3 regions of the Mucilaginibacter sp. R-33 genome follow, and region 1 is predicted to be linked to each of the others. Evidence: riboswitches for the same ligand, from Rfam matches in the RefSeq annotation. Region 1 holds a riboswitch; each other region holds the start of a gene.

Region 1 (3,283 bases):
GAAATCACTCTTTTCGTTACTGCCCGCTAATGCTATACCATTATTAAGCGTCACGCCAGTCCTAAAAAAGTCTTTTACGTTATCGGGATGGGCGATAAATGGCACAGCCTGTCCATTGGAATAAAACTGCGGGATCAATGAGCCATCCAATGCAGGCCCCCAGCTTTCGTCAACACCATCGTTAACGCCACCGCCCTTACCGTCAACATAACTGAATTTACCATTTGAACCCTGGCCGTATTCATTTTGATATTTGGGTAATACCTGCACATTTGAAAAGCTGGTATTAGAGTTAATGGTAACCCCAAGCCCTTTTGCTCCTTTACCTGTTTTGGTACGAATAAGGATAACGCCTGCTGCCGCGCGTGAACCGTATAAGGCTGCAGCATTCGGGCCTTTTAACACGCTTAGCGACTCTATGTCTTCAGAATTGAGATCAGAGAGGGCATTAGCGAAATCCCTTGAACCACCAGATCCTAAAAACTGGGTATTATCAACAATAACCCCGTCAACTACAAACAAAGGCTGATTATCTTTAGTGATAGAAGTTTCACCACGGATAACGATACGTGATGAACCCATATCGCCCTGGCTGTTGGTAACCTGCACACCGGCAATTTTACCGGCCAGCGCGTTTACAAAGTTGGTTTCCTTTGCCTCAGAAATATCTTTCGATTTAAGCCCTTGTACCGCATATCCCAGCGATTTTTTATCCTTTGAGATATTGAGGGCCGTTATCACTACCTCATTCAGAGAATTTGGTGCTTCAACCAAAACCACGTTTAAGGTAGTTATTCCTTGCGTAATCGGGATCTCCTGGGTTGTAAAGCCAATGTAGCTAACCCTAAGCACATCATTAACATTGGCGTTGATGATAAACTTACCATCAACATTGGTTTGTGCGCCCGTGGTTTTACCTTTAACAGATACGCTGACACCCGGCAACGGCAACCCATCGGATTTGGCGGTTACCTCCCCGCTTATTTTAACGGATTGCCCCGCAACCGTCTGGACGAGAATAAAAGGCAATATAATTGCCAGTAATAGCTTGTAAATTTTTAACATGATAATTAATAATTGAGATTAATTTTTGATGCCTTTACCGGTACAAAAGACATGGCTATCGCCTTAGCGGGCATAATTTGCCCGGCTCATAAGCCTATCGTAACTGTAAAGAATTGATTAGGGGATGGTAATTATTAAGCTAAGACAAACTGCAGCAAGCCCGCATTTAAACACCATGCATGCTGTAAATGATTAACAGCAACAATGCATGCTTTGCATATTGAGACAGAAGGATTTGCAGATTGACTGGCTTTCCGAAACGAAAGTTTTCTTGTGTAAAAAAGTAGATTCTGTTTTCATAAAACGGGTATTAAATAAGTACTGATAGATTCTTTTTAATTGATGGACGCTGTTTTGTTGTTTACCAAAGCGTCCACAGCTTTTAACATGGACGCAAATTCCTGTTTATCGTACAAGCGGGTGAGGTAAACAATTTTCCCATCCCGATCGATAACCACATTGCGGGTAACACCGCTCTTTTTGCTGGCAAACCGGCCAAAAATCTCAGCACCAGGATCGAGTGCCAACGGATAGCTTATATTCATGACCTGGTGAAAACTTTTTACTTTGTTGAGCGGTTCATCGCGGTCAACGCCTATTAACACAAGGCCTTTATCTTTATAAGCCTGCCAGATCTCTTTTTCCAAATGCGGCATTTCTTCTCTGCATACGCTGCACCAGCTTGCGGTAAACTGCAGGATAACCACCTTACCATGCAACTTCGTTAAAGAAGTTTTTGTACCATTGGTCAATACGAGCTCAAAATCGGCAGGAGCAAGATCACCGGTTTTTATGATATAACCGCGGTCGTCAGCTGTCGGATCAATTGCCTTGGTGATCTGCGCAACAGCCGGCAATGTTGTTATGAAAAGCAAACAGGTAAAAAGTAATTGTTTAATGTTCATTGCTATACAGGTTAAACCGTAATATCATCCCGGTGATATTTTCAATATTTTAATTAGCAAGAAAAATGAAGAGGGAAAAGAAGTATACAACACCTTGCACTATACAAGGCCATAGCGTATTACATTATCTTTTCTACCCTATTTTGGGCAGACAGGAATTAGCACCTTTATAACAGTGGGCTTACAGGTTGCTAAGACATCACAGGGCCTTTCCCTCAGTCTTTCTTGATAATTAAAATATTCAAAGAACCGATTTGACGATGCAAATATATATAAATTCTACTAAAACCATAGACTTTATATAATTATTGCAATAAAATGAATTAATACTTTAAAATTCTGCAGGCTTATTTACAGAATTTGTTTACTGATTGGATTAGCTGAAACTTTTTGAAGATAAATTCCATAACAACAAAAAGTCCCTAACGTTCGCTGCCGGGACTTTAACCTAAACTTATTTTGCAGATTATTAAACTACCTTATAATAAGGTAAAACAAGGCAATTAGGTTTTTAATTATTTAGCACTTATAGTTGATACTTATTTAACACTTTCATTCGCCTGTTAACTGGCAACCCCATTAAACAGGGCTGCAAAGCTATTTTCAGCTGCTATCTTTTCAATTAAATTTTCCAGCGACTGGTAAATGTTCATGTTTAAAAACGGACCTGCACTGATCCTTTTAACACCGGCATTTTGTAACGCTTTAAAATCCGGAAGTCCGGGTATGCACATTACGCTAACCGGAAGGCGCGATAAGGCTGTTATTTGTTCAATATCTGTTGTTTGGGTGATACAGGGAAAAAACAAACCATGCACACCTGTATCCTGGTAAAGCTTAGTGCGGGTTAAAGCATCTTCCAACGCGTTAGGTAAACCAAGCAGGAAGGAATCGGCCCTTACATTTATAAATACCTGTACATCTGCCTTAGTCAACAATTCGGTGATCTGTTTAAGTTTCATGGCAAACTCATTTGCATCAACAATACTTCGCTTGCCATCCACCACTATCGAATCCTCTATATTAATACCCACAACGCCGATATCACGTAATTTTGTGATGTTACTGCAGATTACTTCCGCTGTATCACCATAACCTCCCTCCAGGTCCACAGTTAACATGGCTGATGATGTTGCCGCTATCCGTTTGACTACAAACAGGTAATCATCAAAACTCATTTCTTCGCCATCTGCAAAGCCTAATGAGCTTGCTACAGCCGCACTTGACGTACCAATTGCCTCAAAATTTAACTTATCATAAACCTGCGCGCTTTGCGCGTTCCATACATTGCCAATCTGCAAAGGTTCGGTTTT
Region 2 (3,283 bases), 1.7 Mb from region 1:
AAGCAACTGGTGCGCTTTAACCATATCCCTTGTAGTAAACTGGGGATATGAAAGATAATATGGATGGCCGGTAACCGGGTTAATGCTCAACGGACTTGTAGTGCCGTAAGGAGAACCCAAAATATTGGCGCAAACTATAAAATGCTCTTCCGGGTTAAAAAAATACCCCTCGCCAATAAGCCCTTTCCACCAGTCAAATACATCGCTGTTGGCAGTAAGCGCATGGCAAACCCAAACAATGTTATTTTTTTCCTTATTTAACCGGCCATAAGTGTGAAAACCTATTTCTAAACCTTCAATTGTACGGCCCGATTCAAATTCAAAAGTATCAGTGTATTTAAATATCTCTGCGTTCATTCTGTTGTTTTGTTATTTCAGGTGCAACCGGTATTTCCGGCTGCAACCTGCAATAACGTTTACTATATCACTTAAAAAAACTATACATTATTAAACTAACTCACCCTCACCTTGCTTAATTTTTGCAAAAGCCTGCTCAAAATCAGCTTTAATATCGTCAATATGCTCAATACCAACAGCCACGCGCAATGAAGCTGGCGTAACACCGGCAGCCAATTGCTCTTCATCAGACAATTGCTGATGCGTAGTTGCCGATGGCTGAATGATGAGTGTTTTTGCGTCGCCAACATTGGCCAAATGGCTAACCAGTTTCAGGTTGTTGATCAATCGGCCGGCCTGCTCTTTACTCCCCTTAATCTCGAATGACAATACGCCACCGAAACCATTCTTTAAATATTTTTTAGCCAGCTCATGATATGGCGATGATTCCAGTCCCGGGTAATTTACGCTTGCCACCTGCGAATGCTGCTCCAGCCATTTAGCCAGTTGCAGGGCATTATCAACATGACGTTGCACGCGTAACGAAAGTGTTTCCAGTCCCTGAATGTTCAGCCATGAATTAAATGGAGCCTGCGACGGGCCGAAATCTCTCAAGCCTTCCACACGGGCACGAATAATAAACTGGATATTGCCAAACGGACCGCCAATGCCAAATACATCGTTAAATATCAACCCGTGGTACCCCTCAGATGGTTCAGTGAATTGCGGAAACTTACCGTTACCCCAATTGTAATTGCCTGCATCAATAATGACGCCGCCAATACTGGTACCATGCCCGCCAATCCATTTGGTGGTTGACTCAACAACCACATTAGCGCCATGTTCAATAGGGCGGAAGAGGTAACCACCGGCACCAAAAGTATTATCAACAATTAATGGCAGGTCATGTCTTTTGGCAACCTCGCTCACCTTTTCAAAATCGGCAATGGTAAAGCCCGGGTTACCAATGGTTTCCAGGAAAATGGCCTTTGTTTTATCATCAATAAGAGCCTCAATATTGGCCGCAGTATCATCTTTGGCAAAACGCACATCGATGCCCAGGCGTTTAAACGCTACTTTAAACTGGTTATAAGTACCGCCGTACAGGAAAGGAGAAGTCACAAAGTTATCACCTACCTGAAGGATGTTATTTAAAGCTATAAATTGTGAGGCCTGGCCGGATGCTGTTGCCAGCGCGGCCACACCGCCCTCTAACGCCGCGATGCGTTTTTCAAACACATCGGTAGTAGGGTTCATGATGCGGGTATAGATATTACCAAACTCCTTTAATGCAAATAGGTTTGCACCATGCTCGGCGCTGTTAAATACGTACGAAGTAGTTTGATAAATGGGTACAGCACGTGAACCTGTTGTTGGATCAACTTCCTGGCCGGCATGTAATTGTAAGGTTTCGAATTTTAAGGCAGACATAGTTGTAATTTTTTAATGTGTTTAATTTAGATTTTGAATGTTTAGATGGATTTGGAAAGCCGGTTTAAAAACAACCGGTTTAACAACACACTTTTTCAGAGAATGAAAACAGGAGCGTGCTAAGCATCAACAGCAGCAACACATACAAATACAGCCAATAGGGGAGCTAATATGTTGTACGTTACCGTTTAAAGTGTAAAAAGTGTTGCGTTGCGTAAATTTAATTAAACTTTTCATGGTTATAAATTTATATTCCCCGGTGTTATTTGCCGGGACAGGAATTGGCACCTTCTTCAACATTGAAGGGTTGCCAGCGGGTCATTGAGCCTGATCTCTCGCCGCTTCTTTATAAATCAAAACCCGAACTATGTTGCGGAGTATTGATCGACCTTGGTATTGATACCAAATAATGTTGCGAATATAAGGGATTGTGAGGTAATATACCAAATTTTATTTCTTTTTGAGGTGAAAGGCAAAAAGCGAAAGGTTAAAGGTTGATTCGAGAACAACTTTGGACTTAACAATTGCAGCTACCTTTCGCCTTTAACCTTTCTCCTTTCACCTCGATAATGCCTGCTCCATATCCGCTATTAAATCATCAATATGTTCCAGCCCAACTGAAACCCTTAGCAGGTTACGTGGTGTTTTGGTATCCGGGCCTTCAACTGTAGCCCTGTGTTCTATAAGGCTTTCCACGCCGCCAAGACTGGTGGCTTTGATAAATAGTTTTAGTTTGTTAATAATATTATGCGTATCATTCTCATCGCCCTTAATAGTAAAAGATAACATCCCGCCAAAAGCCAGCATCTGATCTTTAGCTATCTCATGTTGCGGGTGCGAAGGTAAGCCGGGGTACATTACCTGTTCAACGTGAGGGTGCTGTTCAAGATATTCGGCAAGTAATTGAGCGTTTTGTACATGGCCCTTTACGCGATATGGCAGGGTTTTGATGCTGCGTACCAAGTAATAACAATCCATAGGCGAGGGGATAGCGCCGCCCATTTCCTGCACCTGGCGGATTTTTGTCCACCAATCGTTGTTCTCTGCAGTAATCAAAACGCCGCCCATCAGGTCGCTGTGTCCGCCAAAATATTTAGTGGCTGAGTGCATAACCATATCCGCGCCTAACTCAATTGGTCGCTGGCACATAGGGGTGGCAAATGTATTATCGCACAAAACTTTAATGCCTTTTGCTTTGGCAATAGCAACCACCCTTTTAATATCGGTTATTTTAAGCAGGGGGTTCGATGGTGTTTCTATCCAGATCAAACCTGTTTCGGGCTTGATGTGCTGTTGTAAAACCCCGGTATCGTTTACATCAATAAAATCGAAGGTAAGGATGCCGGCAAAAAGGGTTTTAAGCTGATTACGTAAGCCGTGATACATATCATCAGGAGCGATAATATGCGTGCCCGGCTCCAATGATTGAAATGCCGACATTCCGGCCGCATTACCTGATGAAAAGGAAGCTGCTTCAACACCTCCCTCTAACTTAGCCAGCACATGCTCCAGTGCA
Region 3 (3,283 bases), 1.4 Mb from region 1:
AAGGCTACACTATTATTGAGCTGATAGGTGAATGGAATGACGCCATAAACAACGACATTATGCTGCTGAAGCGTGAGCTGCTCGACCTGATGATAGATAATGGCATCAGCCATTTTATCCTGATCGGCGAAAACGTACTCAACTTTCATTCAAGCGATGATTGCTATTACGAAGAGTGGTTCCAGGACGTGGAAGACGGCTGGATAGCAGGCATCAACTTCCGCGAACACGTGATAGACGAATTTAAACACAGCAATATCGACTATTACATCAATTTTGGCGGCGAACTCGATAGCCTTGGCTGGCGTACCCTGAAACCCATACAGGTTTTCAAAAAGGTTGAAGAGCAGTTGATGAGGAGATTGAATTAGGGGTACAGAGTCAAGAAGCAGGAAGAACAGAAATCAAGACTGCAAGAATCAAGAGACAAGACATTTCGGAAAACTTTCCTGTTTCTTGACTCTTGATTCTTGCAGTCTTGCTTCTTCATGCTGTATTCACCTTTTATTTATATATTCGTACTATAATTTTTAACACAAAATGGAATTTAAAGAATCTAAATACAACTTCGATAATGTAATCGAAGTTAGGGATCAATCAGAAGTTGATTCACGCAGGTTTATGGCCGGCGTTTTCAGCTGGATGTTCGTTGCACTTGGCGTATCAGCGATAACAGTTTATCTATTTTTGAATATGGGCCTGATCAGTCTGATCGTTGCACCAACAGGCGGCCTTACGGGTTTTGGCTATTTTGCGCTGTTTTCGCCACTGGCGTTTTCATTGGTAATGCAATTTGGCTATAACCGAATCTCTTATCCGGTATTGGTGCTGCTTTTCGTAGCTTATGCAACACTTATTGGCATCAGCTTAAGTTTGATATTTCTGATCTACACATCTGCATCAATATTGGGTGTTTTCATTACCGCATCAGTAACTTTCGGTATTATGGGCATTGCCGGTTATACTACCCAGATGGATTTAACAAAGTTTGGTTCAATCATGTACATCCTGTTCATTGGGATTTTTGTAGCTTCATTAGCTAACTTCTTTATGCACAGCGAACAAATGAGTTACATCATCAGCTACATAGGCATAGCTGTATTTACTGGTTTAACTGCCTACTATATGCAAATGTTAAAACGCATTGGAGCAGGTATTGAATACGGTGATGCAAGCTCGAAAAAACTGGCCCTGATGGGTGCGCTAACATTGTACATCACACTGATCAACCTGTTTTTTATGCTCCTCCGTTTATTCGGCAGAAGAAGATAATCTCATTAAGAAATTCAATCATAAAGCTGCCTCCGCAAAAGGCGGCTTTTTTTGTTTAACAATGTGGCTTAGGCATGATATTTAGCGTATGTTATACACTTGCAAATGATAACTTTATTGCGCAACTTTGCACTGCTTATGGAGAAAGACGGAGGGATTAGACCCTGCGATGTCTTAGCAACCTGTGCTTCACAAGGTGCTACATTCTACCAGGCAGCAATTACGCGCCCGGACAGATAAGCGAAAGTCATAACAACACCCGACTTTTCGAGATAAGCTGTATTTAGATTTGAGATATTAGACGTGAGATTTGAGATAGCTTCGGCTCTTTCAATCGCCTGTTTAATGTCTTTTTATCAGATATATGAGGTGAAAGACATGATGTTTTAGCAAGGTTCTCTCCGCTAAAATCTCACGTCTCAAATCTCATATCTCACATCTCAAAAAATGGACATTAGAAAAGAATTACAGAAACGCATCCTGGTGATTGACGGAGCAATGGGTACCATGATCCAAAGGTACCAGCTTACCGAGAAGGATTTTCGTGGCGAGCGTTTTCGCGATCATCATAGCGACCTGCAGGGCAATAACGACCTGCTCAATATCACGCGCCCTGATATTATCAAAGCCATCCATGCCGAATATCTTGATGCCGGTGCGGATATCATTGAAACTAACACTTTCAGCACACAGGTAATTTCCCTTGCCGATTATCACCTGGAAGAACTGGCCTATGAACTAAGCTACGAAGGCGCACGCATTGCCCGCGAGGTAGCCGACGAATATACCCGGCGCAACCCTGCAAAGCCGCGTTTTGTTGCCGGTGCCATCGGCCCAACCAACCGTACTGCTTCCTTATCGCCAGACGTTAACGACCCCGGATATCGCGCCGTTACCTTTGATGACCTGGCCGAGGCCTACTATGACCAGGTACGGGGTTTGGTTGACGGTGGTTCGCACCTGTTGTTGGTTGAAACCATATTTGATACCCTTAATGCCAAAGCTGCGCTGTTTGCCATAAAACGTTATGAGCAGGAATGTAAAGCTGCAGGTAAGGATTTTCCCGCTTTCAGGGATTCGGGCGGTATCATGATCTCAGGTACTATTACCGATGCTTCAGGCCGTACCCTTTCCGGGCAAACTGTCGAAGCTTTCTGGAACTCGATAAGCCATGCCAACCTGCTATCGGTAGGCCTAAACTGCGCTTTGGGTGCCCGGGAAATGCGCCCGCACCTTGCCGAGCTTTCTGAAAAAGCAGGTGTATTTATTTCGGCCTATCCAAACGCCGGCTTACCCAACGAGTTTGGTCAATACGATGAAACTCCGCATGAAACCGCTCACCAGGTTGACGATTTTATCAAAGCCGGCCTGGTTAATATTGTTGGTGGCTGCTGCGGTACCACACCCGAGCATATTAAGTGCATTGCCGATAAGGCTGCCAAATATCCGCCCCGCCCTATCCCACAAATTGAGCCGGACATGCGCCTGAGCGGTTTGGAATCCGTTACCATAAAACCCGAAAGCATTTTTGTTAATGTGGGTGAGCGTACCAATATCACCGGTTCACCAAAGTTTTCCAAATTGATCCTTGCCGAAGATTATGAGGCTGCTTTATCTGTTGCCCTGCAGCAAGTTGAAGGCGGCGCACAGGTTATCGATATTAACATGGATGAGGGCATGATTGATTCGGAGGCTGTGATGGTAAAATTCCTGAACCTGGTTGCTTCTGAACCGGATATAGCCAAACTGCCTATTATGATCGACTCATCCAAATGGACGGTGATTGAGGCTGGTTTAAAATGCGTACAGGGAAAAGGTATCGTGAACTCTATCTCCCTTAAAGAGGGCGAAGAAAAATTTAAGGAACAGGCCCGGAAAATCTTAAGCTATGGTGCTGCCACCGTAGTAATGGCCTTTGACGAAACCGGTCAGGCTGATTCATTGGAGCGTCGTATCGAGATCTGCAAACGGTCATATGAGATCCTGGTGAACGAAGTAGGATTCCCGCCGC

The links. A riboswitch is a leader RNA that binds a small molecule or an ion and turns the genes downstream of it on or off. The one in region 1 is predicted to bind S-adenosylmethionine.
Region 2: linked by a shared signal. The riboswitch ahead of ACP26M_RS08135 (O-acetylhomoserine aminocarboxypropyltransferase/cysteine synthase family protein) and the one ahead of ACP26M_RS15170 (TlpA disulfide reductase family protein) in region 1 are both predicted to bind S-adenosylmethionine.
Region 3: linked by a shared signal. The riboswitch ahead of metH (methionine synthase) and the one ahead of ACP26M_RS15170 (TlpA disulfide reductase family protein) in region 1 are both predicted to bind S-adenosylmethionine.

The regions. Positions count from the first base shown of each region.
Region 1 covers NZ_CP188089.1:3,644,130-3,647,412, forward strand. Annotated here, with positions in the region: gene ACP26M_RS15165 (SusC/RagA family TonB-linked outer membrane protein) at 1-1,065, opposite strand, end outside; gene ACP26M_RS15170 (TlpA disulfide reductase family protein) at 1,401-1,970, opposite strand; SAM riboswitch class I at 2,092-2,205, opposite strand; gene ACP26M_RS15175 (isocitrate lyase/PEP mutase family protein) at 2,534-3,283, opposite strand, start outside.
Region 2 covers NZ_CP188089.1:1,917,050-1,920,332, reverse strand. Annotated here, with positions in the region: gene ACP26M_RS08140 (homoserine O-acetyltransferase family protein) at 1-357, opposite strand, end outside; gene ACP26M_RS08135 (O-acetylhomoserine aminocarboxypropyltransferase/cysteine synthase family protein) at 448-1,767, opposite strand; SAM riboswitch class I at 2,012-2,122, opposite strand; gene ACP26M_RS08130 (trans-sulfuration enzyme family protein) at 2,326-3,283, opposite strand, start outside.
Region 3 covers NZ_CP188089.1:5,059,961-5,063,243, forward strand. Annotated here, with positions in the region: gene ACP26M_RS20770 (hypothetical protein) at 1-371, shown strand, start outside; gene ACP26M_RS20775 (Bax inhibitor-1/YccA family protein) at 541-1,272, shown strand; SAM riboswitch class I at 1,406-1,515, shown strand; gene metH (methionine synthase) at 1,720-3,283, shown strand, end outside.